Regions from separate parts of the Paraglaciecola sp. L3A3 genome, predicted to be linked through region 2. Evidence: riboswitches for the same ligand, from Rfam matches in the RefSeq annotation. Region 2 holds a riboswitch; the other holds the start of a gene.

Region 1 (16,527 bases), 1.7 Mb from region 2:
ATTTATTACCTAGTTTGTGTTTTATTGGTAGTTTGTGTCTGTTGCTAATTTTCCTACAGATGAATAACCTATATCAACAATATGACATAGTTAAAACACGCAATTTCTATGGAGTATTAACAGTAAAAGATGTTGTAGAAGGAAATGTACAAGAACGAAGGTTAGTCGATGGTACTACTGCCCATGGAGGGCAATCTTTAGAGCCAACCAAAACTAACATCCCTTTAAGTTATTATCGTCCTTCTACAGGTGTTGAGTTGGTATTAACTGAGTTATCTAATTATCATGACTCATTAAATGTCGGCATAGTGGGGTTGGGAGTAGGGGCATTAGCTGCATACGGTAAAGCGAATGATGAATATACTTTCTACGAATTAAACCCAGCTGTAGTTGAGTTCGCCCATGAGTATTTTAGTTTTATTAGAAACTCTAATGCTAATGTATCTATACAGTTAGGAGATGCCAGAGTTAATTTACAAGCTGAGTTAGATAAGGGCCAATTGAATCATTTTGATGTTTTGGTTATTGATGCATTTTCTGGTGATCAAATACCAACACATCTACTTACTCAACAAGCATTCTTATTATATGACCAGCATATCGATAATAACGGCGTTATTGTTTTGCATATTTCTAATAGGCATTTGTCTTTATTGCCAGTTGTGTTGGGCAATGCTGATTTATTGAACATGCAGGTTATGTTTTTTTCTACATCCGGGGGCACTAATGAACACGATGCAGAATGGCTGTTGTTGAGTAAAAATACACAAGTACTCGAAAATCCAAACTTAATTAAAGCACAAACCGCTTTATCTTTGTCAAAAAACAAAAGAGTGAAATGGACTGACGACTACTCAAGTTTATTGCCAATATTAAAAGTGTTGAATTAATTTTTCATTGATAATAACAGTTTTAGTACATTCTTTATGGCAAGTTCAATTTGTTTTTTACCGGTTAAATTAAACTCAATCGCTATTTGTTTATACTGTTTATTTTGTACTACCGCGGCAATGATTAAGTTTCGTTCATTTACTGTTAGGGTTTTTAACTGTATTGCTCTTGATAAAATAAACTGCCTTGCAATCCTAATTATAGAAGTATAATGCCGAGTTCCATTACAGAATTGTTCGATCATATTTATTTGGAAACTAGGGAGTTCTTTTTCATTGCTCGTTCTGGCTAATATATCTGCTAATAAAGTCGCAGAGATTGTCTGCCAAGCTTTATCGACTTGAAAAACTACTTCTTGATAAAACTCAGTTTGAATTAATTTCAGCATATTGTTTGGCAGAGCAGCTAGATAACTGACACACATACAATTGTTTTCACCACTTGATACTTCGACTTTATTACTCAGTTTAATCATTTCATATCTATTTTGATGCCAAAAGTTTAACAAGGATGAACTGCAACCAAAGGCTGTGGTTAACATAACAATGTGATGCTCTTTAGCTTGTTGTTCGACATATGAAAGTAATTGACTACCTAAACCGTGTCCCTGAATATCTGGTTTGATGGCTATTCTGCTGATCCGCCATTGAGCTAATTCTGAAAAGGCGGCTTGGTTATAATGAGATGCAATATTTTGCGCGATTAAATGTCCTTTTAGTCTCCTTTTTCCTGAGGAAATATCGAATGCTAAATCGCTGAGTCTCTGTCCACCTTCTTCATTTACTTGGGCCACTCCTAAAATATTGTCATTTTGTGTGATAACAAAACATTTAGACTCAGGTGCGTCTAACAGACGCTGAATATCATCAGGACTGGTTTGGTAGTGTGCGTTAATGAGTAAAGAGCAGATGGCAGTAAAATCTGCAGGTGATGTCACTAATTGCTGTTTTGTTAGTTCTTTACATAAAATTGGATGATTAGACAATTCTATTTTTACAGCTGGGGTTTGTTGGTAGCAAAGAGAGTTAAACCAAAATTGTTCTAAAGCATCATTCTTATGCCAGCGAATAGGTTCTTCGAGGTGGACAGTTCTAAACTCCGGCTTTAATTCAGCTAACTTCTTTTTGAATCGAATCTCAAAGCCGCGGCCACTGCCTTCATAACCATGAATCGTGGTAGAAAAAACAATTCGTGTATACTTTTCTGTCATCCTAATTAGTGTCTCAACTGGTATTGCAGCAGCCTCGTCGATCAGTAAAATATCAGCTGTGTTAGGATCTAGAATAAGTTTATCTAAGGGAACAAAACAGAGTTGACTATTTTTGTAACTGAGTTTGTTTTTTTCGAGAATATGTTCGGGTAATAGCCGTTTTGTATGGTGAAATACTTGTTCCGTTGTTGCTATATGGGGGGCTGTAATGATGATATTAATGTTTGAATCTTGCATAAGCTGAGCTGCCGCTATCCCCAACGCCGAGGATTTACCTCTGCCTCTATCAGCTGTTATCACTAAAGGCCTATTGTTTCTTCCTTTAGCCACTTTATAGATAGCTGAAACCGCTAGGTTTTGTTGTGTATATGATTTTTCTGTGCTGTCGGTTTTTAACTTAGAAACAGGAGCAATAAATTGTTCTGCAGTGAATATGGCCACACTAACATCATCTACAAATTTTTTGCCTAGATACTGGTAAAAGTAACTAAAGCAATCGATATGTGAATATCCATAAGATATTCTGTTGTGATGTTCTGGATCACGATAGTTTGGCCAATCTTTTAATTTTGGGCACAATATCACCATTAATCCAGCTGATTTTATCGTGCCACTCAAAGCCATTGCAGCATTAGTCCGAAAGCCATCAAAAGCATCTAAAATAACATAATCATATTCGTGGCCTAATTTACTTCTATAGTCTTTTATATGTATTTGATTATTGTGCCTGTCAGATTGGCCAACCCATAATGTAGCTAGATTATCTAACTTAGCAAAATGTGATTTAACTATTTGTTTGGACCACTCTTGTTCGCCACTAATGACAAGCAACTGTCTATGGCAAGGTGTATTATGGCGAAGGTTTATCCATTGTTGTAATTGACTGCGCAAGGTGACCTAATATATGGGTTATCAAGATATAATTATGCTGCTAGTTTAAGCAAAGTTTAAAAGGAATACGAATGCGTTTTTTATCTAGGCGTTTAGTCATGCCATATGACTTAAATTATGCTAATTCTTTATTTGGAGGACGTGTGCTGCAATGGATTGATGAAGAATCAGCTATTTATGCAATTTGTCAGCTAGAAACGAATGTTTTGGTCACCAAACATATAGGGGCGGTAAGCTTTGAAGCGCCAGCAATGCAGGGGGACGTTGTTGAATTTGGTTTTTTGACAAAAAAAGTTGGCCGCACATCAATAACGGTAACATGTTTGGTGCGCAATAAAATAACCAAAAAAACAATTTGTTTAGCTGACGATATTGTATTTGTGCAACTGAATCCAAGTACACGTGAACCAGAAGCCCATGGAAAAACAATGGAAATTCTTGATTTAAAAGACAAACAAGAGTTAGATATATAAACTATAGACCATGCCAGATAGAATTTTTACCACAGCTCGAAGAGCTCTTTACACCCAAGGAAGACCCTTGTTATACAGACTAGTTTTAATATTATCTTTTAATGCCTTAACGGCTTGTAGTTCCATAGCACAAAATACTATTAATTTCAGTGTGTTAGAAGAATTGCAGCTAGGTGTTGAGTTACAGGAAACATCAGCTTTGTATTGTCCTGAACCCGGTAGTGCCTACACAGTAAATGATTCTGGGAACAAACCGATTATTTATAAAATTAGTGACAGTGGCAAAGTGATAAATCGTCAAGTCATTGATATTAAAAATAGAGATTGGGAGTCATTAACTGGCGACGGCGATCACTTCCACATTGGTGATACCGGAAATAACAACGGCAAAAGAAAGTTCGTGCAAATTCATACTGTAGACAAAAATAGCAATGCTAAACCCAAAAGTACCGTGAAAATATATTATCTAGATAATTCATTAAAGAAAAATGAATATCTTAACCATGATTTCGATTCTGAATCGATTATCAGTATGGGCGGCAAACTATATCTTTTTTCAAAAAGCTGGCGTACCACAACCTTGCATATATATCGTTTAGAACATGATGTATTAGAACAAAAAATAGAACCATTTATATCAATAAAAGGCTTGCCGGGAATAGTCACAGGCGGTGATTATGACGCTAAAAATGAACGATTTATTTTGGTAGGTTATGAATTAAAAGGATTAGGGCGATTTTATCCTTTTGTCACGATTTTAGATAAGCAGTTTCAATTGATTAAATCTTTTGTTTTAAAAAACTATAACCAAGTGGAAGGGCTGTGTGTGACGCCATCTGGTGATGTTTGGATTACCCAAGAAGGCTCATTCTTTTCCACTCAAAAATTAATCAAAATGAAAATTAACTAATAGATATACTTTTATGGTTCTAAAAGTGGCTTGCACCTAATTGTTTGACTGTTAGAATGCCCGCCATTGAGTAAATAAAAATATCTTTATTCAAAACCAAGGGGTGCCTTTTTCGGCTGAGATTGAAATATTTTATATTTCGAACCCTAACACCTGATCCGGATAATGCCGGCGTAGGAATGGTAATACAGTTTAATTTCCCATTTATCTGCCGTAAACCCGGATCTTTTCACTCTATAATGAAGAGATCCTAGAATGAATTTCAGTAAAAAATCTTTAGCTAGTTTAATCAGTGTTGTATTGGCTAGCTCACAAGTGTCTGCACAAAAATCTGATTTAGAACAAGTTGAGCGTGTTACCGTTTACGGTGCCTTAACTTCTACACCTTTGTCTGAAATGGCAACTAGCATTTCTGTTTTAACCGAACAAGTTATCGAACAACGCCAAGCTCAGCACCTTGAAGAATTATTAAATCGCGCACCAAACGTGAATTTTGCATCAGGTGCCAGTCGAGGTCGTTTTGTACAAATTAGAGGGATTGGAGAACGTAGCCAATTTACCGATCCGGTTAATCCATCTGTAGGGTATCTAGTGGATGGTATTAATTACTCTGGTTTAATGGCTGGCGCCAGTACTTTTGATGTACAACAAGTTGAGATTTTTAAAGGACCCAATAGTGCACGTTTTGGTGCCGATGGTCTAGCTGGCATGATTAACGTTATCACCACAGAAGCCACTGACGATAGCAGTCTGAATGCTCAGTTTGGTGTGGCTAACTATGATAGTTGGAACGCAGGTGTAGCAGCCGGTGGCGCGATAAGTGATTCAGTTGATTACAGAGTGTCAGTGCATAAAAATGTTAGTGACGGCTTTGTAGAAAATACTTTTTTAAACCGTGATGACACAAATGGCTTAGACGAATTAACCGCTAGAGCTAAATTGAATTGGCAAGTTACTGACAATCTTAAAATCAAAACTGTGCTGCATTTAATTGATGTTGATAATGGTTATGATACTTTCTCTATCGCTCGAGACAGGTCCACTTTGTCAGACCAGCCAGGATTTGACCGTCAAGAAAGTGAAGCGTTGGCGGTGACTGCTGATTATCAAGGTTTAGAGTGGGCCAATTTACAGATTCAAGCTAGTGCTATGCAAGCAGATTTAGCCTATGGGTATGATGAAGATTGGACTTATGTAGGCTATGCACCGCAAGATCTAGTAAATGATCCAGAAGGGTATTATGTAGAATATTCTTCTACCGATTATTATTTTAGAGACCGTGGAGATAGTTCTGTACAAATTCAGCTCTCAAGCAAAGATAGTGTAGATAACGATTGGGTTATTGGCTTGTATTATTCTAAGGAAGATGAAGATTTACAACGTGAATATACATGGTTAAGCAGCTCATTTTTAAGTTCGGTGAACAGAAAAAATTACGCTTTATTCGGTCAGTATAAACATGTGTTATCTGATACCCAATGGATAACCTCTAGCCTACGATTAGCCTCACAAGAATTGTCTTATGTAGATTCTAATTCTCTTGATAGAAACTTAGATCATGATGACTGGGGGGCTGAGTTGAGCTATCACCAGAATGTAGGTGATACCAGTATGTTGTATTTGAGCTTAGTACGAAGTTATAAAATGGGTGGGGTTAACGGTCAGGCTATGAGCAAGCTAGACGACATCGAGAATCCCGTTTTACAACAAGCGGTATTAGATAATGTGGAATTTGCAGCTGAGTCATTAATAGGCTTGGAGTTTGGTATTAAAGGTAGTAATGAAGAAGGCACCTTGACCCTCGATTTCAGTACATTTTATCAAGAACGTGATGATGTACAGTTTAAAAACTCCATTGTAGAAGACCAATCGTTTATCGATTTTATCAACAATGCAGCGGATGGTAAAAACTACGGAATGGAAGTTAGCATCAATTACCTTGCCTCTGATAGCGTCGAGTTATTTGCCAACTTAGGTTATTTACGAACTGAAGTGACAGGCATGACGCGTGAAGTTAATGATGTTTTAGAAACTATCGATGGCAGAGAGCAAGCCCACGCGCCTAAGTATCAAGTGAACTTAGGAGTCATTACCGATTTGTCACCGAACCTGAAGTGGTTAGTAGAAGTGGATGCAAAAGACGATTTCTACTATTCATTTAGTCACGATAATCGATCTGAAAGTATAGCTTTAGTACATACCAGTTTAGATTATTCAATGGGCGACTGGGGGGTGAGTCTCTATGCCCGTAACTTGTTCGATAAAGAATATGCAAACCGTGGCTTCTTTTTTGGTAATGATCCTCGCGATCAATGGACCTCGCATGTTTATGAGCAGTTTGGTGAACCTAGACGTGTTGGTGTAAACGTAAAGTATCATTTTTAATCCATTCTATTTAATAATTTTGATTGGGTTGTTTAACCCAGTCTTTACTTAAGGAAGTTTATGAAATTAGCCGCTGAAATATCTATGTACCCGTTGAAAGATCAATATATCCAACCCATTCAAGATTTTATTGACCGTCTCAACACATATGAAAACTTAAAAGTTGTCACTACTGCAACTAGTACGACTGTATGTGGAGAGTATTTACCTACCATGCAATTGTTAGCTGAAGAAATGCAACGTAGCCATGAAAAAGTGGGACAAGCTATTTTTGTCTGCAAATTTTTGAATGGTGACAAAATGACGAACGAAATTTAATGGGGCAAGCTATTTCCCAAATAGTTGAACAATTTATCAATCAGTTTCAACAGCAGTCTGGGTTAGAAGCCATAGCTGTTTTATTGGCCTTAGCCTATGTGTGGTTAGCAGCTAAACAAAGTATCTGGTGTTGGCCTTGCGCTTTTATCGGCACGTCTATTTATACATACATATTTTGGGAAGTGTCTTTGCCATTTCATATGTTGCTCAATGCGTATTATATTTTTATGGCGGTTTATGGTTGGTGGCAATGGAATAAACCTGGATCTAAACACTTAAAGGTAATTAGTTGGACGTTCTCAAAACATATACTTTCAATTGTTGGATTAACTGTTTTGAGTTTTGTCTTAGCTTATTTAGCTAAATCAATTTTAGATGCCCAGCATCTATATTTAGACGCATTTATTACGGTTTTTAGTGTATTTACAACTATTTTGGTCGCACATAAAGTACGTGAAAATTGGATTTACTGGGCTGTGATCAATGCCTCTGGGGTTTATTTGTATATTGCTAAAGATTTATATTTAACCTCAGTGTTAACTACTTTGTACTTAGGCTTCTCTGTATACGGATATATTAATTGGGGTAAAGATAAGCAGTCAGACGTTTTACCTTCTGAAGCTTGAGTCGAGTAATTTAAATGATTCAATTATCAGCACAATTGATTTTAGAGGAGTTAATCTCTAGTGATTTGTTCTCAGATAATTGCCAACTAAAAGAGATAAAGGGTGGGGCGGTTAACAAAAGTTATCAACTACTGGATAACGACCGCCTTTACTTTGTTAAATCTTTCACCAGTGATGAAATGGTGAATATAGATAGGACTGAGCAATTTACTCAGCAGCAACACCTAGCTTTATTGGGCATGTGTGCTACTCCCCATTATTTATCATCTACCCAATCATTTCAGGTAGATACATGGTCTGAAGGTTTGTCTTTACTTGATGCTGATTTGACGGGTTTACAAAAATACCGTTATTTAGCCCAAACTTTAGTTAACATTCATAATATCGAAAACACGGCAGCGTTAGCTTTACCAAGTTTAGATTTACCCACTAAATGGCAAGAATATTTAAGCCTTTCTCAAATGAATTTAACTGCAACAGAATCTAATCAGCTACGACAGTGGGCCAAAGTTTGGTCTGATACAGATCCTGCAGATTTACGTGTCTGTCATAATGACTTATCGTTGCAACATGTATTAGTGGGTGAAAGTAGAATTGTGTTTGATTGGGAGTATGCAGCGTATTCTAATCGTTATTTTGATATTGCTTCTAGTCTACTGATTAATCGAGCGACTTTGGAATGTGAACAATGCTTATTGCTAGAATACTCAAAAATTACTGGTATCGATTTAGCTAAAATTATACAACAAGTGACTGTAATGAAGTCTTTAGCTGCACTTACTAACAAACTGTGGTTTAAGGCTGCAGATAAACAACTTGAAAACAAAAACGGTAGTTAATTGTTGTTTATCTACACATTTAGCTTAAAAAACGTGCGAACGATACAAGCAAGTGAATAGATTACACAAAATCACTTTACCTTTAGGCCGGCATAAGTATAATTCAGCCGGTCAGCAGGGGTGTAGTTCCAATTGGTAGAACGGCGGTCTCCAAAACCGACGGTTGTGGGTTCGAATCCCTCCACCCCTGCCAACTTTTCCTAAATTCTGTGCAATCTTCTGTATACACTTCCCGAACTACTAAAACTACTTCACATAATAATGCTCAATGAAGGTCTCTCCTCATTGGCGTAAACGCCTAGGTTCGCCCGCATTGCATATTTAACCAATGTTCTAATGAGCAGCTTGGCTATCGATACTTTACGAAATGTGGATGTAGTTAACCTGAATACTGGATAAGCTGAACCTCTCGATAACGCTCTTTTTGTGCCTAGCGGCGTTGGATTGTCTAGCAATAACACGTTATTACGTAGGACAATCCGCCTTGCTATACACGAAAAATTTCGTCACCGAGTGAGTATTCAGGTGAGGTGATTTGGACGAATGTTATTATGTTATTGAATTATATCGTTAAATTTATCTTGGACGATACTTCTTATTCAGAACTCAGGTTAGTTATTTTTAATAGAGGTCCAAGTAAGAGGAACCGAGGTTAGCCTCTAAGAACGGGAACACGCATCTATTGTTAATAGTCATGATTATGTGCCATTTAGATGGCTTGAAAGACTAGCTAGCGGATGCTGACAAAATCGAAGTTTGCTTGATGGTCGCTATACGGGTGAAAAAGTATTTAACAAGCAGGAGTCCAACATTTTTATATCGCAAGCCTGTGTAAAATGATACGCAGTTTTGTAAATTTAAAATTTCATAGGGTGGACACTAATATCCACAATATATTTATTTTCCAAAGCTGTTATCTGTTTTTTTAGTTCCCAGCACAACTATGAATACTGTGCAACGCCTAAGTACAAATGACAGTGCTGATAGGCGTTACATGAAATAAGGTTTTTATCTAACTTAAGAGCCGAATATCACTACAAAAATTGCAAAAATGAAGCCAAGACCAGCTATTTTAAGACCATTTTTGAAAATTGGATTTTTGGGCATAAATATTAAAAAAGACGATATGACGAAAAATAATAGTGATAAACCAAAGGTGATGTTTAGGATGAATAATGGACTGCCAGTTGTAGCCTTGTGGAGCTTAACCATTTTAGCTAAAGGTGCTGGATAGTCTTTTTTATTCAGCACAACTATTCCGCTACCTTTTTGGTAGCTACCTTGTTGAAAAGTGATTTGCTCTGCAGTATTGGTTAATACTTTAAAGTTTTTGATAGCCAGTGATTGATTTAAGGCTTCTGGAGTAAGTTGGGCCGCTATTTGTTTTTCGTCTGCATAGTTGAACTTTAAAAAGTCTGTTTTGCGAAAAATAAGTAGAATTCCACTGATTGAATATACCGCCATAATTCCAGCTAAAAAATAGCCTAACCAGCGGTGATATTTTCTAAAATCATTGTGCAGTTTTGCTGAAGCCATTAATATTCCTTAAGTTTGTCTAATATTGTTCTAGTAAAGTACTGATTTATTAGGTATTGAACAGAAGAGCACTTTCTGCAGTAGAAGGTGTTTTCATTTATCTTCTATTTACTGTTTTTAGTAGTTTGCATTTCCCGGTGTACGAGGAAAAGCAATCACGTCTCTGACATTTTGCATGCCAGTTACATATGCAACAAGGCGTTCAAATCCAAGTCCGAAACCGGCGTGAGGCACTGTACCGTATCTACGTAAGTCCCGGTACCAGCTGTAATCTTCTTGGTTTAAGTTCATTTCAGCTAAACGTCTGTCAAATACATCTAAACGTTCTTCACGTTGTGAACCACCAATGATTTCACCAATGCCTGGTGCTAGTACATCCATTGCCGCAACGGTTTTACCGTCATCATTAATACGCATGTAGAAAGCTTTAATATCTTTAGGGTAATTCTGCATGATAATAGGGGAGCCAACATGTTCTTCGGCTAAATAACGTTCATGCTCAGAAGATAAATCCACTCCCCAGCTCACAGGGAATTCGAACGATTTACCACAGTTTTGCAATATTTCGATGGCATCTGTGTAGTCCATACGCACAAAGTCTTGATCGATAACTTTTTCTAAGCGACTAATGGTTTCTTTATTGATGCGCTGAGCAAAAAATGCCATATCATCGGGACGCTCTGCCAGAACCGCTTTAAATACATATTTTAATAAGTCTTCAGATATCTGGGCAATATCGGCTAAATCAGCAAATGCTACTTCAGGCTCTATCATCCAAAACTCAGCCAAATGACGGCTAGTATTAGAATTTTCAGCTCTAAAAGTTGGACCAAAAGTGTAAATTTTTGACATGGCAGTGGCATAAGCTTCGCCGTTCAATTGGCCTGAAACCGTTAAGAAAGTTTCTTTGCCAAAAAAATCTTGGCTAAAATCTACGTCGCCTTTTTCGGTTCTCGGTAGGTTCATCATGTCTAAGGTCGACACTCTGAACATTTCTCCCGCACCTTCGGTATCACTTGCTGTTAGAATGGGGGTACTCACCCAGCAATAACCTTGTTCATGGAAAAATCTATGAATAGCCTGTGAAAGGCAGTTTCTAACTCGTGTGACGGCTCCGATTACATTGGTACGTGGGCGCAAATGTGCATGCTCACGTAAATACTCAATGCTATGACGTTTAGCAGACATTGGGTAAGTATCTGGGTTTTCTACCCAGCCAACAATATTAACGCTTTGGGCGTCTACTTCTAAAGATTGGCCTTGTCCCTCAGACGCTTTTAATAACCCAGTTACTACTAGCGAACAACTGGCGGTTAATTTTTGAATGTCGGCATAATTTTTAAGGGTATTGAGTGCAATGACTTGGATTGAATCGAAACAACTACCATCATGTAATGCAATAAATGATAAACCTGCCTTAGAATCACGGCGAGTTCTTACCCATCCTTTAATTGTGACTTGGTCACCAACTGAATATTTACCGGCAAAAATATCTGCCACTGCGGCGTGTGCCATTTACTTCTCTCTAATTATTTGGGTATTTAGGACCAGAGGGTCAGGTTAATCTGTTTATTTGATTAATTATCAAAATATATTTAATCGATTGTTCTTCCTAGGTTACTGGCTATTGTCATCCTGATAGATATTGGCCGAGACAACTCATATTTAATGGAAGTTTGAGATTAGTCGAAAACAATAATATATATTGTTTACCTAGCTAATTACACAAGATGTGTGATTTTACGCAGGTAGGTCATAGACTCAAGAAAAATCTATCTTTAATGTGCTAAGCCAAAGTGTTCTAATAAGACAATTGTTAATTAAAATGAAAACAAATGTGACTGTTCAAAAGCCTATTCTAAATAGAAGAAAGACTCCTCGGGAAAAGGATACCTTGTTTCAATGTATGGTTGCCTTCAATGTCTTGGGTTGGTTTGTCTTTCTGGCTGCAATCCTTGTTTTTCATGACGCTCGTCCTGAATTTGTGTCTGGAGTGCAAGAATTTTGGGGAGTGCAAGGACGACAAGAATGGTCTGAAACTTTAAGTTTTTATCTGGTTGCTTTGCTGTGTGGTTGCGTGTTTATTAGCTTGATTGTACTTTTAATGAAACGTAAACGTAATAGACGTGAAAGTGATCATTATGGAATTAATGGATATGTTTTAATGTTTGCAGCTGTATCGAGTTTGATTATCCTGTATTTTGAGTTTAATTCTTAGCTTGCCAAAGACATAATATAATTATCTAAAGCCTATATCTTTAATCATGGAAAGTAATCTGAAATTAACAATTAACCCAAATTTCCGTCATCAAATGTTACAAGTCGGCGTAGAAAAAACGCGAGTCTTTGTCATTGATGATTTCTTGTTAGATCTTAATCCATTGTTAAATAATGCCCATCAGAAAACATGTTTTAGTCCCGAGAAAGTCACTGCCTATCCTGGTATTCGAACTGAACTACCGGTGGCTTATACTGAACTGGTAGGGGATTTTTTAAAGCCTTTATTTGAACGGGTTTACCAAGTACCTAGTGAGTTAAATTATAGATTAAAGGCGGGTAAATATTCACAAATTTCTTTGATTGAAGATGAACTTGAAGAAAAACATTGTTTGCCACATTACGATAGTGTTAATCCTCATTATTTTGCGGTACTGCATTATATAAATCCAGGTGAATTTGGTGGTACATCTTTTTACCATCACAAACCAACAGGATTCGAAAACATCTATCAGTCCCGAAAAGTCGAATACTTGCAATCGGTCACTGATCATTTAAAAGCTCATTCTGGTACATTTTATCAGCAATATTTTGTCAAATCAGATGGGCACTTTGATTGCTCAGGAACTATCGGTTATCAACAAAATAGAATGCTTGTATATCCAGGTAGTTTGCTACATTCAGCAGTCATTAACCCTGTTAACGATATTAGTAGCAATGTGAAAGTAGGGCGTTTAACTGCCAATATGTTTATTGATTTTGAGAAGTAAATCCTTTTTCATTATATAATTTGTTAATACTTGCTGTTTCAATCGTATTTGTTGTTTGGACACGACTGTGAATCCTTTGGCTATAAAAAAATATTTAGCAGTAATGCTGACATTCGCAGTGAGTTGTTTTATGTTCTTTTGTGCAGCGAGTTGATGAATATGTTGCATTAAGGCACTACCCACACCTTTGCCTTGATGTTTATGGTGACAAAAGAAATGGTCTATATAACCACTAGTTTGTAAGTCACAGTAACCGATAATTTGCTGATTAGTTACACAAACAAAAGGGCCCAGCGAACGGATCTTTTTTTGCCAAGCTATCATATCTCGATCTTCAGGAGCCCAAACATCTAGCTGTTGTTGGGTGTAGTCATGGTTATTAACATTATGCACAGTATCGAAAAATAGTTTATGTAGAATGGGCTCTTCAGCTGGCTGATAAGGTCTAATTTGCATAAATATATGAGTGACAGGACTAAGATTTTTAGCATAATAGATTGTTGTGTGATATTCCAATATTGGATATTTGTCATTGACTCAAAGACTATGAAAAGTAAACTGCTAGTTAGTAATAAAATGTTATAAAAATATATTTCACGCCATCTTAGAAGAGGTTCTATAGGTTATGTTATGGATGTAAAGTTCCGTCAGTTGATAGAGTTAGGGGCCGGAAAGTTTGAGCATGTAGATGCCGCATTGATAGAGCACCTAGAAGGTACTCGTTGCACTCTAAAATCTTGGTCTGCAAATGAGACCTTACAAGATGCAGGATTATATTATTTAGCTTACTATGGCCAAGATTCCTCCTATGATACAAAGCAAAGAGTAAGTGTTGCCAATGTTTTGGGGGAGAATGTAGAACAGCTTATTTATTATTATTTTTGTTGTGATTTTACTCCTTTATTGGAACAAATTGATCAACAAAGGGCCAATCTTTATCATAATTTCATTTCAGAAAAAGAGCCTCTTAGCCTAGACATGTTAAAAGCTTTATGTGAGTTAGATGCCGCTATATTTGTTGATAGGGCATTGCATGGGACTAAACGTACGGTGCAGCAAAATAAAATATTGCAGACTAAGTTTAAAATAACGCAGCAATTTTTAAGTCTTGCTGCCAAGCGTAAATTGAATCAACACTTTTTCTAACAGTAAGTATGCAGATTAATTATATAGATTGATCTCTAAATATAGATGTTTTCTAGTAATTACCTAGTAAATGTTAATTACAAAATTATTCCATTAATAACTAAAGTTATGCTCAATTTATAAGGTTGTTTCATGCATTGGTATTCTATCTTACCGCCAGTTATTGCAATTCTTGTTGTTTTTTGGCGAAAAGAAGTCATTTTAGCTCTGGTGCTGGCAATTTTTTCTGCTGAATTATTATTAGCTTACCAAAATCAAACAGAACTGTTCTTTACTGCAGCTATTGGCTCTATCGAAAGAATTATCACAATAGTTAGTTCGTCTGGGAATAGTAGAATATTGATATTCAGTGTGTTGATTGGTGCTTTATTAGCTTATATGCGCCAGTCTGGTGGTGTGACTGCAACAGTTGAACTGTTAATCAATAAAGGTGTGGCAAAATCAAAAAAACAAGTGGGGCTACTCACTATGTTTACCGGTGTTGTGGTGTTTATTGAATCCAATTTAAGTGTTTTAGCTGCTGGTATTTTGTCTCGTGGCTTATTTGATAAATTCAAAATGAGTCGTGCTAGATTGGCTTATATTATCGATAGCACCAGTGCACCAATCTGTATATTAATACTGCTTAACGGTTGGGGGGCGTTTATTTTAGCCTTGTTAAGTCAATATGATTTACCTCAATCACCGGTTGCCATTTTATGGGGAACAGTACCTTTAAACCTTTATGCAATTATTGCTCTGTTACTAGTCTTGTATACCATTTTGGCTGATAAAGTTCATGGTCCAATGAAACAAGCCGAACGTGAATTAGTACTACTTGATTCTGAACAATCGCAAGTTAAAGGCAGCAAAGCGCGTTTTATGTTGCTGCCTTTAGCTACCATGATCTTTGGCATGATCGGTTTTATGTTCTGGACTGGGGATGGGGTCTTGGCCAGCGGCAGTGGCAGTAAATCAGTGTTATATGCCACTGTGTTGGCTTTGTTTGTGTCTTATTGTTTATTACTTAGTTCAAAACGTTACTCTCATCAAGAGTTAGTTGATACAGGTTTTACAGGTATGGGAGAAATACTACCTTTAGTTACAATAGTGTTGTTTTCTTTGACCTTAGGGGCAAGTCTGCAAGAACTAGGAACGGGCACCTATGTCGCCAGTATAGTAGGAGATTATTTGCCCATCAGTTTAGTCGTGCCAATGTTATTTATTGCTGGTGCTCTGATGTCTTTTAGCACAGGTACATCTTGGGGCACGTTTGCCATTTTGATCCCAATAGGTGTGCCGCTAATTCAAACTTTAGGTTTGCCGCCATCTCTGGTGATTGCTGCCATTTTAGGTGGAGGCATTTTTGGTGATCACTGTTCACCAATTTCTGATACTACAGCTGTGTCGTCGATTGCGTCGGGCTGTGATTTATTAACTCATGTGCGTACTCAAATGCCATATGCTTTAGTAGGAGGTGTTATAACCTGTGTGGGTTATTTTATGATTAGTTTGTTAGTACTTTAAACAATAATTTTTAACTACGTAAGAGAGATAACTATGTATATAAGTCGTTCAGTGAAAATAGTTGGTTTTCTTATGTCAACTATCATCTTCATGGCTTGTTCTAAACAAGCTGAAATTACTACAGAAAATATTGCTCAACAGCAAGCTGCGGTGGCTATGCCAGATTCATATAGTGCCGATGTAGCAAAAAACATTTTAATTAAAGGTGGTAATGCTGTAGATGCTGCGATTGCCGCTCAGTTTGTATTAGCTGTAACCTTGCCAGAAGCTGGAAATATCGGCGGTGGTGGATTTATGCTGGTCTATAAAGATAAAAAGAGTGATTTTATCGATTACCGCGAACAAGCCCCTTTAAGCGCTCACCGAGATATGTATTTAGATGAAAACGGCGAAGTGATCCCGTATCAATCATTAATCGGGGTTTTATCAACAGGCGTGCCAGGTACAGTGGCGGGGATGTGGTTAGCTCATCAAAAATATGGCAGCCTATCTTGGGAAGAGTTAGTACAACCAGCAGTCACTTTGGCTGAACAAGGTTTTATTGTGCACCCGAAATTGGCTGCCTCAATTGAAAAACATATTCAACGTTTAGAGTCTCGAGGGTTTACCGTTAACTTTAAAGATTACTTTGCTGATGCCAAAGCAAATAAATTATTTAAACAAGATGAACTAGGGAAAACCTTAACCCGAATTCGAGATGAAGGAAAGGACGGTTTTTATTTAGGTGAAACGGCGAGTTTGATCAGTGATTTTATGCAACAAAAAGAAGGATTAATCACCAAACAAGATTTACTGTCATATCAAGCTAA
Region 2 (16,527 bases):
TGAAAGTGCGTAGGGTTGAATTTTAGGTAAATCCGGAATTCTACATGCCTGAGACACGAGACGAGACACTACGGTGTTGAAGTTGCAAATACTCTGCTTCCAGGAAAAGCCTCTAAACTTATGATATATCGAACCGTACCCCAAACCGACACAGGTGGTCAGGTAGAGAATACTAAGGCGCTTGAGAGAACTCGGGTGAAGGAACTCGGCAAAATCGTACCGTAACTTCGGGAGAAGGTACGCCGCTGATTGTGATTGGACTTGCTTCATGAGCGATTGGCGGCCGCAGTGAAATGGTGGCTGGAACTGTTTATTAAAAACACAGCACTGTGCTAAATCGAAAGATGACGTATACGGTGTGACGCCTGCCCGGTGCCGGAAGGTTAATTGATGGGGTTAGCTTCGGCGAAGCTCTTGATCGAAGCCCCGGTAAACGGCGGCCGTAACTATAACGGTCCTAAGGTAGCGAAATTCCTTGTCGGGTAAGTTCCGACCTGCACGAATGGCGTAATCATGGCCACGCTGTCTCCACCCGAGACTCAGTGAAATTGAAATCGCAGTGAAGATGCTGTGTACCCGCACCTAGACGGAAAGACCCCGTGAACCTTTACTATAGCTTGGCACTGAACATTGACCCTACATGTGTAGGATAGGTGGGAGACTTTGAAGCGTTGTCGCCAGATGACGTGGAGTCTACCTTGAAATACCACCCTTGTAGGTTTGATGTTCTAACATTGTTCCCTTATCGGGAATGTGGACAGTGTCTGGTGGGTAGTTTGACTGGGGCGGTCTCCTCCCAAAGCGTAACGGAGGAGCACGAAGGTTGGCTAATCCTGGTCGGACATCAGGAGGTTAGTGCAATGGCATAAGCCAGCTTAACTGCGAGACAGACACGTCGAGCAGGTACGAAAGTAGGTCATAGTGATCCGGTGGTTCTGAATGGAAGGGCCATCGCTCAACGGATAAAAGGTACTCCGGGGATAACAGGCTGATACCGCCCAAGAGTTCATATCGACGGCGGTGTTTGGCACCTCGATGTCGGCTCATCACATCCTGGGGCTGAAGTCGGTCCCAAGGGTATGGCTGTTCGCCATTTAAAGTGGTACGCGAGCTGGGTTTAGAACGTCGTGAGACAGTTCGGTCCCTATCTGGTGTGGGCGTTGGATGATTGAGGGGAGCTGCTCCTAGTACGAGAGGACCGGAGTGGACGAACCGCTGGTGTTCGGGTTGTTTTGCCAAAGGCATTGCCCGGTAGCTACGTTCGGAATCGATAAGCGCTGAAAGCATCTAAGCGCGAAGCGAGCCCCAAGATGAGTCATCCCTGTACGTTTAACGTACCTAAAGGGTTGTTGAAGACTACGACGTTGATAGGCAGGGTGTGGAAGCGTAGCAATGCGTTGAGCTAACCTGTACTAATTGCCCGTGAGGCTTAACCATACAACGCCCAAGTGGCTTTTTAGCACTAAGCGTGTATTGAGTGACAAGACAACATCATAGAGAGAAGAGTAAGACTAAGAGCTTTTTAGCCTCGATTATTTGGTCAATAAGACCTCAGCTTTTACATATTGATAAGAACATACCAGTTTTTGTCTGGCGGCCATAGCGATGCGGTCCCACCTGATCCCATTCCGAACTCAGAAGTGAAACGCATTAGCGGCGATGGTAGTTTGGGGTTTCCCCATGCGAGAGTAGCACACTGCCAGACTCCTATTCAGAAGAAAGGCCACCTTAATAGGTGGCCTTTTTTTTGTGTGAAAATTAGTGACAGTAAAATATCAATTGGATTGGGAGAAGGTGACCGTTCATCTGAAAAAGTGCGGCATGCTACCCCGCGGTCATCCTTCACGAAGTGGATTCCCGGACAGTCGCAGAGCTCCTGTCGTTCAGGCGGTTATACCAATCACGATAATTAATTTCCCACCTGTGCCCAATTTCTGGCGCACAATTTGATAACCTTTTCTTTATCGCTGATAAAGTTATTCCATGCCCGACTGCATTGTATGACAATATCCTCATAGCTATCAAAGCATTGATTGGCCAACTCATTTTGCCTAAGCCATTGCCATACCTGCTCGATTGGGTTTAGCTCTGGAGAATAGGGCGGAAGCTTGATGATACTCACCTTATCTAGGTCATGCGCAATATCGTCTGTATGCCAACCCGCACCGTCCATTATCACCAGTGCATGGCGGCCAGGCTGAGTACGCTTGGATATCAACTCTAAATGCTGTCTCATAATGTCTTTGTTCACCACAGGGGTTATCAAGGCTTCCGTTTCACCTGTCGCTGGGCATACAGCCCCAAATAAATGCGCATACTCAAACTGTTGTTGCTTGACCGCTCTAGGGCGACTACCTTTGTTCGCCCATAAACGTGTAGTGGTGTTCTGTTGACCTATTCTAGCCTCATCTTGAAACCAAATATCGACTTTATCCAGTGTGACATGGCCTGGGATCAATTTGATCGTTTCAATCTGCAGTTTTTTTAAACTCGTCTTGAGCTTCTTGGGACTGCTTAGGGTGCTTAGAGCGACTGGTTATCCAAGAAAACCCTAGCTGATGCAGTAGACGATATATGTTAGTCAGGCCATAGGTAATACCAAATTCTTGCTTCACATAGTCAATGATGAGTGTGCCTTTGAGCCTTCCACCATCAGGTTTTATGGCATGAGACTCAATGTAAATTTTCAACGTCTGCAGTTGCTCAGCTGATAAAGCACAAGGCCGACCAGAGCGCGGCTTTTCCTTTAATCCGTCCAAACCATCTTGGTTGAAGCGCTTCACCCACTCATTCACCATTCTACGGCTGACGTGCAGATACCGAGCCGCTTGCGTGCGATTAACGCCTTGTTGAATATGTGAAAGGGCCATTAATCTGACTCGCATCCGAGCATTTTTTTCCTTCGCTATGAGTGTCGAAAAATCGATATTTTTTAAGCTATGCATGAGAAGAATTAAGATAAGAATACATAACTCAATTAGATCACAAACTTAGTGAAAATGGTATTACGCTGCTACGCAGCTAAAAGCAAACCACCTTCACCCCCATGCGAGAGTAGCACTCGGTTCTGGCTTCCTGCTTCACTCTACCTCCTACATCCATGTAGTCGACAGCCAGACTCCTATTCAGAAGAAAGGCCACCTTAATAGGTGGCCTTTTTTTTTGCTTTGATAACTTTTTAGGTCGGAGTGGGCACATCCATGATGAAACTCACTCAAATATGACATCCTTGTCATATTGAAAATACCTAGCCGAGCAGTCCTCGTCTCAAGATAGTCTTTCCTTATGATAGCTTGATCAGGATAGAACTTTTTGTAACCATTTGGAAATGTCGTTTAGCTCTTGGGCGCATACGTTATGTTGCATCATGTATTCTATCCAAGAGGCTTGATAACCGTTTTCTACTAACACCTTGTAAGCGGCGTTACCCATAAACATAGGCACAACTTCGTCTTGTTGGCCGTGGGCGATAAAAATTGGTGTATGTTTGTTGGCAGTATGAGCTTCAGCAGTTAACTTTTCTGGCTCACACATATAACTGGATAATGACATGATTCCAGCCAGTTTCTGTTTAATACGTGTACCTAAGTGTAAAGCTATCACTCCACCTTGTGAGAAGCCTGCTAAAACAATCTTTTCTGCTGGGATACCTTGGGTGATTTCTTTGTCAATTAAGCTTTGTACTAAGGCTGCAGATTCGTTAACGCCTGTTCTGTCTGCTCTACTAGCAAAGTCCATACTCTTAATATCGTACCAAGCACGCATAGGCATGCCGTTATTAATAGTGACAGGGCGAATAGGTGCATGAGGAAAAATAAAACGAATGGCAAGTTGTGGTGGAATGTTTAACTCTGGCACAATTGGGGCAAATCCATTGCCAGAATCACCCAAACCATGTAACCAAATAACAGCCGCTTTAGCCGGGTTAGTTGGATTCACTTCTACGTAAGGTAATTCTTGGTCACTCATTTTATTTTTCTCACTTTATTATTGGATATTTATCTGTATTGTTAGCGGTGTCTTTAGTTACGTAAAGACACTTTTTGGCCTGCCTGTTTAGTTGAGGCTTCATCTAGAAAGGACCAAAATTCTACGCCAGTTCGCTCATCTATCCATTGGTCATTTGTAAAGTTAAAATGATGACCATTAAATTTAGTAGCAACCCATAACTGATGTAGAGGGGGTTGTTTATTAATAATGATCTTTGTACCGTTTTCAAAGGTCATAGTTAAGATACTACCTGCTGATTCATAGTCTATGTCTACTTCACATTCGTCTAACATTTCTTCAATGCTTAGTAATAAATCATCTGTCATTTGGTGATATTGGCTATCGTTCATTTTTTCACTCGTTTGTAATCTGCCGTTTTGCTTGCAATATGCTAACATTGCTAGTTATCCGCGACATAATTATTAATGACAAAAATATCAATATGCCACAAACTCTTGGAAATCTCTTTATTCTCACTGCTCCATCTGGAGCGGGTAAATCTAGCTTAATCAAAGCTTTATTAGAAAAACACCAGTCAAATAGTGCTCATAACAATGAAATGCAAGTGTCTGTTTCACACACTACCCGTTCGCCTAGGCCTGGGGAAATCAATGGTGTGCACTACCATTTTGTTGATAGAGCCGAATTTGAATCTTTAATTGCCCAAGATGAGTTTTTTGAATGGGCAGAAGTATTTGGTAATTATTACGGTACCTCTAAGGTAGTAATTGAAAAAATCTTACGCCAAGGAATTGATGTCTTTTTAGATATCGATTGGCAAGGAGCAAGACAAGTCAAAGCGCAAATACCTGACACAGCTACCGTGTTTGTTGCGCCACCTTCGAAACAAGAATTACAGAGACGGTTAACTAGTAGGGGACAAGATTCAGCTGAAGTGATCGCTCAACGTATGGCAAAAGCGGTGTCTGAAATATCTCATTACCACGAGTTTGATTATATTGTAGTAAACGATGATTTTGATGCGGCATTGGCTGAATTAGACGCAATTGTGATGACACGGCGTTTACGTAAAGAAAAACAGATTATTCGCCATCAGCAGTTATTTGAAAATTTACTTGGTGATTCTTAGTCTTAGATTAAATATTTTTGGTTGGCATTAATGCCAACCATTTTCCCAATCTTTAAATACTGCTTGATAACCTTTATTGGCAATCATACCGGCAATGACTTCTACTGGTCGTTCGTCGCTAATTTCAAACTGATCTAATTCATTTGTAGCTGCTGTATAACCCCCAGGTTGAGTTGAACTACCTGCACTCATGTGTGTGATGCCTAAGGGGATTAGATTGTCTCTAAGCTCGTTTGACTCACGAGTAGATAGGCTAATTTCTAGTTGTTCGCTAAATAACCTAAATGCACAAATTACCTGAACTAAGCCTAAATCTGTAATCGGACTTGCAGGTTGGATCCCTCCAGTGCAAGGACGTAATCTAGGGAGTGAAATACTATACTTACTACGCCAATATTTGTTTTCTAAATAATGTAAGTGGTGTCCCATCATTAAAGCATCGAGCCGCCAGTCATCTAGACCTAATAATACCCCTAAGCCCATTTTATCGATCCTAGCTTCTCCCAGTCTATCTGGACTATTTAAGCGGTAGTTGAAGTCCTTTTTTTTACCGCGAGTGTGATGTTTTGCATAAGTGTGAGCCTGGTAGGTTTCTTGATAAAGCATCACTGCATCTAGGCCTAACTCAATTAGTTGTTGGTACTCACTTACTTCTAATGGCTGTACTTCCATGGCCAAGTGACTGAAGTATTGTTTAACTTGAGGTAATACTTGTTTGAAATATTCTATTCCGACCTTAGTTTCATGCTCACCAGAGACCAATAACACAGAATCAAATTGTCTTTGTTTAATAATCTTAATTTCGGCTGCAATTTCCTTTGAGTTGAGTACTTTACGTTTTATTTTATTGCTCATAGTAAAGCCACAATAATCACATTCATTAGCACACAAGTTCGACAAATAAAGGGGAATGAATAAACTAATGTTATGACCAAAACGTTTTTGCGTTAAGTGCATGGCTTGCTGTGCCATTTGTTCAATAAATGGTTCGGCAGCTGGCGATAACATCGCCATTAAAGCAGACAAGTCGCCAGCAGGTTGCTGCAAAGCCTGCTGTACATCTGCGGCAGTAGTACTGTATATCGACAATTTTAAGTGGTCTTTATCTATAGCTGAAAATATGTCAGAAAATCCCATTAGTTTGCGCCTGCAATAGCTGTGGGTTGCCGTAAAAAACCAGTTAAAGGGCTAGTATTTTGTGCTTGATTACTGACTTGGCCAAGTCCGGCTTGGTAAGCATCATGACCAGTTTTCACGGCTTGTTTAAAACACTGAGCCATGACTATAGGTTGCCTACTGGATGCAATGGCTGTATTCACTAACACGGCATCGGCGCCTAACTCCATTGCCGCAGTGGCGTCAGAAGGACTACCTATACCAGCATCAATCACAACAGGCACTTTAGCTTGTTCGATAATAATTTGTAAAAATTCACGAGTTAATAAACCTTGGTTACTGCCAATAGGGCTGGCTAAAGGCATAACAGCACTACAACCCACTTCTTCAAGACGATGGCATAACACAGGATCAGCATGCACATAAGGTAAAACCACAAACCCCTGTTTGACTAGGGCTTCAGCCGCGATAAGCGTTTCGATTGGGTCAGGCATTAAATATTTAGGATCAGGGTGAATTTCCAACTTTACCCAATTGGTGGCAAACATTTGTTGGGCCAATTGCGCGGCAAAAATGGCTTCTTCGGCATTACGAGCACCTGAGGTGTTTGGTAATAACTTTACACCCATTTGAGTTAACGGCAGCATTAAGTTGTCTGTACCTTGTTGTCGATCAATACGTTTGATGGCAAGAGTGACTAATTCAGAACCTGAAGCTTGTAATGCGCTAAGCATAGTGTCGGTATTGGCAAACTTACCTGTACCACTAAACAGCCGAGAACCAAAAGAGTGGTTAGCGATAGTTAACATCTCACCCTCCCGCTACAGCAGTAAATATCTCGATACTGTCCTGATTTTGGCAGCGTCGACTTTGCCAAAAACTACTGGGAATAATATTTTGATTGATAACTAAGGCGATATTACCCAGTTTAACTGACTGGTTTTGATTTATGTATAGTTCAACCGCTTGCTGTAGGTTACTACCTGGTTCAATCTCTAATTTTTGTTCATTAATATATATAACTAACATGACTTATGTTCCTCGTTAGTGGTGACAATTGGCGTCGATTTCTGGCATACAGGGCAATTCGGATCACTATGTCTAGCTAGTTTTCGCCAACTTAAATTTCGCCCATCAAATATGTGTAATGGTTGCGTGGTTTCTGCAATATTTAATATATGTTGTAAGGCCAGCAACGATTGCATACTAGCCATCACGCCTACGCTAGGCCCAAGAACTCCCATTTCGGCACAAGTGTTAGAGGTGTTCTGTTCAGTGAAAATACAGCGATAACATCCTTGCTGTGGTGTTTTGATTGGATCGATTAATAAAAGCTGACCATCATTGGCACTAATTGATGCACTGATAAGTGGCACTTTATTAGACACACACCAAGCGTTTACAGCTTGTCGTGTGAGCATGTTGTCTGAGCAATCTAAAACAGTAAATTGTTTCTGCTGTATTGCCATCTGTAAAATTTTGTTGCTCTGCAACAGGTTTTGCATTGTTTCGGATGTAAATAAATTTAAGTAAGTACTTACATTTAGCTTGCCACTTAATTTTGAAAGTTGAAATTGAGCGGCTGTGACTTTTGTTTGTCCTATATCTTTTGGGCTAAACAATATCTGCCTAGGTAGGTTAGATGCTTCAATTACATCGTCGTCCATCAAATGTAGATGTCCTATACCGGCTGCCGAAAGTTGTTGCGCGCAGTGTGTACCTAAGCCGCCAACACCAACAATTAACACATGTTGTGCTAACAGCTTCAATTGCCCTGTTTCTTCTACTTCCGGTAATAACACTTGGCGGTAGTATTGCACTAGTTGTGAATTCGTTAGTTGACTCATAAGTAACTCTGCCATTGATTTTGCAAGGATTGCCATGCCATACCAGGATCATCTGCTTGTTCTATCGCTCTGACGACAGCTGCATCATTGACCCCTGTTGCGTGTACTAAAGCCAAGTTATTTGCATCAATTCCGCCAATAGCAACCAGTGGTAGTTTCTCTTTCAATAATCGGCAATAACGGCTCAGCTTTAACAGCCCTTGGGGTTGAGATGGCATACTTTTGGTGGGAGTGGGAAATATATGGCCAATCGCTAGATAGCTTGGTTCAGTTTGTTGCACTAATAACATTTCAAAGTAACCATGAGACGATAAGCCTAGTGCCAAACCAGCAGATGATATTTGTTGCAGATCGGCCTGTAACAAATCTTCTTGGCCTAAATGAACACCAAAAGCACCGTGTTTGATGGCTAACTGCCAATGGTCATTAATAAAAACTTGTGCCTGATATTGTCGACCTAAACGAATTGCTTGTTGAATATCTTGTTCAAGTTGAATTAGATCTGTTGTGTCTTTAATTCTTAATTGTACGGTTAACGCCCCAGATCGTAATACTTGTTCAAGTACAGTTAATGATTGTGTTACAGGATAAATCTTTATCGGTGTTTTTAGTGCCTTAAAGCTTAAGTCTTGTTTAGAGTAAAGTCTGTTGTACTGGGGCAGGATAATTTCAGGAAAATCATCTAACTTATTTGGCCAGCCAATCCGGGCTAGCACTCCCGCACCTTGACCTACAGCATAACCGGAAATTAAGCCTTGATTGACATAAGCTTTAGCAATACAAATGGCATCTAAGAGCGGGTGACCGAGAGCCACAGTGGTGGCAATAGCAGACGAAAAGGTACAGCCAGTACCATGATTATTACTGCTTAGGATTTTATTATGACTAAAACCAATCAGTTGTTGTTGATGGTCTAATGAGGTGTGTTCAATATCATGGCTGAATAACCAATCGGTAGCTTGCTGCTTAGCATGGTCTCCTCCCGTGAGGAGCACATTGGTGGCAAGTTGTTGCACCATTAACTGCAGCTGATTTTGCCATAGCTCCTCTTGTTCAGGCAGCATTTCGGTCTGAGTTAAATGTGTAAACTCTTTAAAATTTGGTGTGATTAATGTGACCTGTTTAGCAAGCTGAAGATAGTCAGTAACTGTCGGCGCTGTGTCCGATTCGGTTAGCATATGGCCAGTGCTTGTGATCATTACAGGATCCCAAATCACTGGGATTGATTGCCCTAAGCTTTTTTCAAGTAACGTTAAATTATCAGCTAACCATTGGCTGATAAACTGTACTTGTTGAGCATTGGCCATCACTCCAATTTTTATTGCTTTGGGAGGCATGTCTACACGCAAACAATCCAATTGCGCTGCCAGCATTTGAATAGAGCTAGCAACTAAGCTGGTTATCTGTATAGAGTTTTGTGCCGTTGTGGCTGTGATTATATTGCAGGCGTGACCACCTAAATCTTGAATGGTCAAGTTATCTGCTTGAATTCCAGCGCCACCACCACTGTCTGAAGCAGCTATGCTCCAGACAATAGGACGCCCCTCATTGGGCGCAGTGCCCAATGAGGGGCGGGTATCTTTGCCTATCATGGTTATTTCGAACTGTCAGTTACTGGTTCTATAACAGGGGTGTAGATATTCGCTCCCTGAGCTTTAAACTCTTTTGCTTTGATGTCCATCGCTTGCAAAATATCAGCTTCGCTTAACATCCGGCTTTCTACTAAACGGGTGGCATCTTGTTCTACATCAATAGGCTGTGTGGCTGCGTAATCTCTTACTTCCTGAGTGATTTTCATTGAACAAAACTTAGGACCACACATAGAACAAAAATGTGCCACTTTGGCTGATTCTTGAGGCAGTGACTCATCGTGATAAGCTCTTGCTGTTTCAGGATCCAGGCCTAGGTTATATTGGTCTTCCCAGCGGAATTCGAAACGGGCTTTAGAAAGGGCGTTATCGCGGATTTGTGCTGCTGGATGACCTTTAGCCACATCAGCTGCATGAGCCGCAATTTTATAGGCAATCAGCCCTTGTTTTACATCCTCTTTGTTGGGTAAACCTAAGTGTTCTTTAGGTGTGACGTAACATAGCATCGCCACACCGTACCAACCGATTTGAGCCGCACCTATACCAGAGGTAAAGTGGTCATAGCCTGGGGCAATGTCGGTAGTTTGTGGGCCGAGTGTATAAAACGGAGCTTCACTACAAATTTCAAGTTGCATCTCAACATTCTGTTTTATGAGTTGCATAGGAATATGCCCTGGACCTTCGACGATCGTTTGTACATCGTATTCCCAAGCGACTTTAACCAGTTCACCTAAGGTTTCTAGCTCGGCGAACTGTGCTTCATCGTTGGCGTCGGCAATACAACCTGGGCGCATTCCATCACCCAATGAAAGTGACACATCGTAGGCGGCGCATAATTGGCAAATTTCTCTAAAATGCTGATACAAAAAACTTTCTTTGTGATGAAATAAACACCACTTGGCCATGATTGAGCCACCACGCGACACTATGCCTGTTAAGCGTTTGGCGGTCATAGGCACATAACGTAATAAGACTCCCGCATGAATAGTGAAATAGTCAACGCCTTGCTCGGCTTGTTCAATTAGCGTGTCGCGAAATACTTCCCAAGTGAGATCTTCAGCCACACCATTGACCTTTTCTAGGGCTTGATAAATCGGCACAGTACCAATTGGAACGGGAGAGTTGCGTACTATCCATTCACGGGTTTCGTGGATATAACGGCCGGTTGATAAGTCCATTACTGTATCAGCACCCCAACGGGTAGACCAAACCAGTTTTTCAACTTCTTCTTCAATAGACGAGGTCACCGCTGAATTACCAATATTGGCGTTCACTTTAACTAAAAAGTTACGGCCAATAATCATAGGTTCCGCTTCGGGGTGATTAATATTGACTGGAATAATCGCTCGTCCACGAGCCACTTCATCACGTACAAACTCAGCTGTGATGGGTTGGCCGATTGTGGCGCCAAAACCATGGCCCGGTGCTTTTTGAGTTAATACTTCCTGAGTGACTTGTTCTCTGGCCATATTTTCACGAATGGAGATGTATTCCATTTCAGGGGTAATAATACCGGCTTTGGCATAGTGCATTTGGGTGACACACTTGCCCGCTTTGGCTTTTAGTGGTTTATCTAAAGAATCAAAACGTAAGTGATCTAAGCCATCGTCTGCCATGCGTTGTTGGGTATAACGGGAACTGGCATCTGGTAATTGTTCTACATCGTCCCGACCAATGATCCAGTCTCGTCTTAGTTTAGGTAAACCTTGGCGTACATTGATGTTCGCCTCAGGATCAGAATAAGGACCAGCGCAGTCGTATACCATAATATCCGGATTACTTTCAGTCACTGGTGTTTCTTCACTGCCACCTATAATAGTATCGGTTTGGTGAATCGCTCGCATGCCCACTTGGATGTCATGGTGAACACCAGGCAGATATACTTTGCTCGAATTGGGATGTAATAAGGGTTTTAAATTATCAATAAATTGTTGTGCTTGCGCACGGGTTTGACGACGATTTGACATTAGCAATCTCACAAATACAGTTGAAAAGGAAGTTGCTTGTCTGGAGAAATATCATGTTGAAAATGCCAACAATAAAAATACCATCGATAAACTATCGATAGATCTTAAGATTGTTAGCTAAAAACTAACTTTTATACTAGGCATAAAAAAGCCAAAAAACTAGCTCTCACTTGTTTCCTTCGCAGGTACTAACCTGATCAGGTTCAACGGTTCCCGAATTAACGGTCTCAGCCAAAAGGCACTCCGACAAGAGGGCGCAGTATAAGCTTAAGCTGAAAATAGTTTCAAGGAATTTAACTTATTTCCCATAGATTGATCATTTCGCGATCAAATAGCTTTTAAAGTATGTAAATTATCAGTACACTATGCGACCTTTTTTTCATATTACCACCCGACGGAGATCATCATGGCTCGCGTAACAGTTGAAGATGCTGTAGATAAGATTGGCAATCGTTTTGATTTAGTTTTAGTAGCCGCTCGTCGTGCTCGTCAAATTGCAATTGAAGGCAAAGAGCCTTTAGTTCCAAGAGGCACAGATAAGCCTACTGTTCTTGCATTGCGTGAAATTGAAGAAGGATTAGTGACTGCTGATACACTGGAAGCAGAGACCCTTCGCGATCAACAAGAGCAAGATCAAGCTGAATTTGCATCGGTAGCGAATATTCTTTCAGCAGAATAAAGTGTTTTTTTAGCTTACGGCTACATTTTTCGATGTTAGCCGTTGGCTTGTTGCCTTTTTCCCCGTATTCTAAGTTCTTAATTAACTACTATAAGCGTTTCTTGTGTATCTTTTTGAGGGTTTAAAACAAAAGCTTGAGAATTATTTGTCGCCTGAAAGGGTTGCGGATGCTGAGCGTGCATTTGTTGTTGCTCAAGATGCTCACAGCGGTCAAATGCGCTCTAGTGGTGACCCTTACATTACCCACCCAGTTGCCGTAGCGGCTATTCTTGCAGACATGCGTCTAGACCATGAAACTATCATGGCTGCTTTGTTACATGATGTAATTGAAGATACTGAACACAGTAAAGAAGATCTCAGTGCTGAGTTTGGTCAAACTGTGGCTGAACTGGTTGAAGGTGTTAGTAAGTTAGATAAAATTCATTTTAGTAATAAACAAGAAGCCCAGGCCGAAAATTTCCGCAAAATGATGATGGCCATGGTGCAAGACATACGTGTCATTTTGATCAAATTGGCTGACCGTACTCACAACATGCGCACCCTTGGTTCATTACGACCAGACAAAAGACGCCGTATTGCCCGCGAAACGCTTGATATTTATTCTCCCATTGCCCATCGTTTGGGTATTCATGACATAAAAAATGAATTAGAAGAATTAGGCTTTCAAGCCATGTACCCCTTACGTTTTCGTGCTTTAAAAGGCGCAGTAAAACAGGCTCGTGGTAACCGTAAAGAAATTATTGAAAATACCCAGAAAGAAGTAGAAAGTCGACTGAGCGAAGTAGGAATTAAAGCGCAAACTACAGGTCGTGAAAAGCATCTTTATTCCATTTATCGCAAAATGAAAAATAAAGAACTGTTATTCAACGAAGTGATGGATATCTATGCTTTTAGAATTGTTGTTGATTCTGTCGATAGCTGTTATCGCGTTTTAGGTGCCATGCATGGCTTGTATAAACCTATCGAAGGGCGATTTAAAGATTATGTCGCCATTCCTCGCACGAATGGCTATCAGTCGTTACATACAGCGTTAATAGGTCCTCATGGCATTCCTGTAGAAATTCAGATCCGAACTTTTGATATGGATCAAATGGCTGATAAGGGCGTAGCTGCTCATTGGCTATATAAAGATTCTGATGATACTAATGACACCACAGCACAAGTACGTGCTCAAAAGTGGATGCAATCTTTAATCGAGTTGCAGCAAAGCGCTAGCTCTTCATTTGAATTTATTGAAAATGTAAAAACCGATTTATTCCCAGATGAAATATACGTATTTACCCCTAATGGTCGCATTATTGAATTACCTTTAGGTGCTACAGCCGTTGATTTTGCTTATGCAGTACATACTGACGTAGGGAATTCGTGTGTTGGAGTGAAAGTAGAAAGACGACCTTTTTCTTTGAGTAAACCTTTGGTCAACGGTCAAACTGTTGAAATTATTACCTCACCACGAGCCAAACCCAACGCCAACTGGTTGAACTTTGTGGTCAGTGCCCGAGCACGTTCTCACATTCGCCATTATTTGAAAACTCAGCGTTCTGAAGAAGCTATTGTCATGGGCAACCGTTTGCTCAGGCACGCATTAGGCAGAGTAAAACTGGATGATGTGCCACAACAAGATATAGATCGTGTGGTAACAGAAACTAAACATAATGATTTTTCATCTTTGTTGACAGATATAGGCTTAGGTAACGAATTAAGCGCCATAGTCGCTCGACGACTACTGGGTGAATCAACTGAGCTTGAAGATAAAGAAAAGAATGTGGCCATTCGTGGCACCGAAGGTCTGTTGGTGTCTTACTCTCGTTGTTGCCATCCTATTCCAGATGATGAAATAGTTGCGGTATTAAGCCCTGGTCGAGGCTTAGTTATTCATCAGAATGGTTGTAGCAACATTCGTAAATTGAGCAAAGAAGAACCTCATAGAGTACTCACTATGCAATGGGGTCATGAAGTCAGCGGTGACTTCCATGCGTCAATTCGCATTGAATTAATTAATCGTCAAGGTACGTTAGCTACGTTAACCAGTACAGTGGCGGCTGCGGGATCTAATATTATTGGCCTGCAAACTGAAGAAAAAGAAAGTAATGTCTATTACATAGATATTGAGTTGAGTATCCGAAACCGTCTACAGCTAGCAAATGTCATGCGAAAAATTCGTATCATGCCAGAAGTACAAAAAGTCTCTCGACACAGTCAAGCAAGAAAAAACACCTAACAACACTTATTTATCAAACTATTTATAAAAGGATATTCCTATGACTAAGTCTGTTATTCATACAGATAAAGCTCCGGCCGCTATTGGTACTTATAGCCAAGCGATTAAATCTGGTACAACTGTTTATTTGTCTGGGCAAATTCCACTGGTACCAGCGACAATGGAAGTGATTTCTGAAGATTTCGCAGAACAAGCCCATCAAGTATTTAAAAATGTCTCAGCGGTTTGTTCTGCAGCTGGTGGCACCACTAACGATTTGGCTAAAGTAAATATTTTCTTAACAGACTTATCAAAGTTTGCCACTGTGAATGAAATCATGAGTCAATACTTTGAAAAGCCTTATCCAGCTAGAGCTGCAGTACAAATCAGTGCATTACCTAAAGGTGTACAAATTGAAATTGACGGTGTAATGGAATTGCCAGAATAAGTTAGGCTTGTCACTATTTATGAGCGTAGAAATTAAAATGTCGCCTGAACGCAATGCACGTATCAGGCAACTTCTCTCTTTACGACAACCCAGTTTAACCCTTTGTTTAGAGCAGCTAGATAAGCCACACAATGTGTCGGCTATTGTGCGTAGTTGCGATGCTGTTGGTGTGCATGAAGTTCAGGCTATTTGGAAGAAAAAAGCCCAAATTCGTAAAGGCACCGCCATGGGCAGTGAAAACTGGGTTTATACTCGTGAACATACTTCTACCGAAAATGCCGTGGCTTATTTAAAGCAACAAAATATGCAAGTGTTAGTGACCAACCTGTCTGATAAGGCTGTGGATTTTCGCGAAATAGATTACAGCCGACCTACTGCCATTATTCTTGGCCAAGAAAAGCACGGCGCAACTGATGAAGCCATTGCCCTTGCTGATCAAGAAATTGTGATCCCTATGGTGGGTATGGTGCAGTCATTGAATGTCTCTGTGGCCGCGGCATTAATTTTGTACGAAGCTCAAAGACAAAGACAGCTTGCAGGTATGTATGATAAGCCGCAATTGTCTGAAGCTGAATGTCAAAAAGTGTTATTTCAAGGAGGTTTCCCTAGGTACCGTGAAATATGTGACCGCAAGGGCATTGAATACCCCTATGTTGATGAGCATGGACATATTCAAGCCGATGACGCTTGGTGGCAAAGAATACAAATGCCTAACGCTACGCCTTTTCGAGGCATGAATATTCGTGATTTAAAGGGTTTTGGTCTTAGAAGTGAAGAAATGCTAGCCAAGGTTGATATTCATACAGTAGAACAATTTATGGCTATTGATTCATTCGAATTGTACAAGCGCTTAAAACAAAAAGTAGAGGGGACAGGTCTAAATACGTTATATACCATAATTGCCGTTAAGGAAGGAAAACACCGGCTTGATATTGCTAATCAGCAAAAAACAGACATTCTGTTAAAACTTGAAAGCATGGGAATGGATACACAATAAATTATTAGCAGATGTTGTTGGTTGACAGAGAATGCAAAAACCTTAACTGCGCCATTTCCTATCTGATAAAGTTGACTCTCTTATAGTAATGGGCCAGTTTTATGTCTGAATCTCGTGTCACACTAACTCTCGAAAGCGGTATTGCTAAGGTTACTTTAAATCGTCCTGAAAAATATAACGCCATAGATCTAGCTATGTTTCAAGGTATCGACAAGGTTATAAAAAGCATAAAAGCTGACCCCGCGATAAGGGCGGTAATTGTATCTGCGGCGGGCGAAAACTTTTGTACTGGCCTTGATATAAAGTCGGTACTTTCCAATCGCAGTAGTGCATTTAAATTGCTTTGGAAGTGGTTACCCGGCAACGCTAATCTAGCGCAAAGAATGTGTATCGGTTGGCGCCGTTTAAATGTACCTGTGATTATGGTGTTGCACGGAAAATGCTGGGGTGGGGGCATGCAAATTGCGTTGGGAGGCGATTTTAGAATTGCCTCACCGGACTGTTCATTGGCAATTATGGAATCCCGTTGGGGCTTAATTCCCGATATGGGTGGTACAGTGGCATTACGTGAATGTGTGGCTAGCGATCAAGCTATTAAATTAGC

Evidence for each region. Region 2 has a riboswitch for thiamine pyrophosphate ahead of thiC (phosphomethylpyrimidine synthase ThiC). Riboswitches for the same ligand answer to the same signal wherever they lie in the genome.
Region 1: linked by a shared signal. The riboswitch ahead of GQR87_RS08335 (TonB-dependent receptor) and the one ahead of thiC (phosphomethylpyrimidine synthase ThiC) in region 2 are both predicted to bind thiamine pyrophosphate.

The regions. Positions count from the first base shown of each region.
Region 1 is NZ_CP047023.1:1,997,885-2,014,411, forward strand. Features, by position in the region: gene GQR87_RS08315 (fused MFS/spermidine synthase) at 1-890, shown strand, start outside; gene GQR87_RS08320 (tRNA(Met) cytidine acetyltransferase TmcA) at 887-2,992, opposite strand; gene GQR87_RS08325 (acyl-CoA thioesterase) at 3,064-3,465, shown strand; gene GQR87_RS08330 (hypothetical protein) at 3,533-4,375, shown strand; TPP riboswitch at 4,465-4,572, shown strand; gene GQR87_RS08335 (TonB-dependent receptor) at 4,631-6,760, shown strand; gene GQR87_RS08340 (hypothetical protein) at 6,821-7,078, shown strand; gene pnuC (nicotinamide riboside transporter PnuC) at 7,078-7,704, shown strand; gene GQR87_RS08350 (phosphotransferase) at 7,719-8,543, shown strand; tRNA gene GQR87_RS08355 (tRNA-Trp) at 8,660-8,736, shown strand; gene GQR87_RS08360 (hypothetical protein) at 9,561-10,079, opposite strand; gene asnS (asparagine--tRNA ligase) at 10,197-11,594, opposite strand; gene GQR87_RS08370 (hypothetical protein) at 11,986-12,297, shown strand; gene GQR87_RS08375 (DUF6445 family protein) at 12,344-13,066, shown strand; gene GQR87_RS08380 (GNAT family N-acetyltransferase) at 13,031-13,522, opposite strand; gene GQR87_RS08385 (DUF6817 domain-containing protein) at 13,697-14,212, shown strand; gene GQR87_RS08390 (Na+/H+ antiporter NhaC family protein) at 14,345-15,718, shown strand; gene ggt (gamma-glutamyltransferase) at 15,809-16,527, shown strand, end outside.
Region 2 is NZ_CP047023.1:276,267-292,793, forward strand. Features, by position in the region: rRNA gene GQR87_RS01125 (23S ribosomal RNA) at 1-1,437, shown strand, start outside; rRNA gene rrf (5S ribosomal RNA) at 1,590-1,705, shown strand; one part of gene GQR87_RS01135 (IS630 family transposase) at 1,910-2,485, opposite strand; one part of gene GQR87_RS01135 (IS630 family transposase) at 2,487-2,945, opposite strand; gene GQR87_RS01140 (alpha/beta hydrolase) at 3,298-3,969, opposite strand; gene cyaY (iron donor protein CyaY) at 4,023-4,340, opposite strand; gene gmk (guanylate kinase) at 4,433-5,080, shown strand; gene thiH (2-iminoacetate synthase ThiH) at 5,108-6,217, opposite strand; gene GQR87_RS01160 (thiazole synthase) at 6,217-7,005, opposite strand; gene thiS (sulfur carrier protein ThiS) at 7,007-7,225, opposite strand; gene GQR87_RS01170 (HesA/MoeB/ThiF family protein) at 7,219-8,043, opposite strand; gene GQR87_RS01175 (bifunctional hydroxymethylpyrimidine kinase/phosphomethylpyrimidine kinase) at 8,040-9,635, opposite strand; gene thiC (phosphomethylpyrimidine synthase ThiC) at 9,638-11,599, opposite strand; TPP riboswitch at 11,757-11,855, opposite strand; gene rpoZ (DNA-directed RNA polymerase subunit omega) at 12,006-12,278, shown strand; gene spoT (bifunctional GTP diphosphokinase/guanosine-3',5'-bis pyrophosphate 3'-pyrophosphohydrolase) at 12,382-14,499, shown strand; gene GQR87_RS01195 (RidA family protein) at 14,540-14,926, shown strand; gene trmH (tRNA (guanosine(18)-2'-O)-methyltransferase TrmH) at 14,964-15,923, shown strand; gene GQR87_RS01205 (crotonase/enoyl-CoA hydratase family protein) at 16,025-16,527, shown strand, end outside.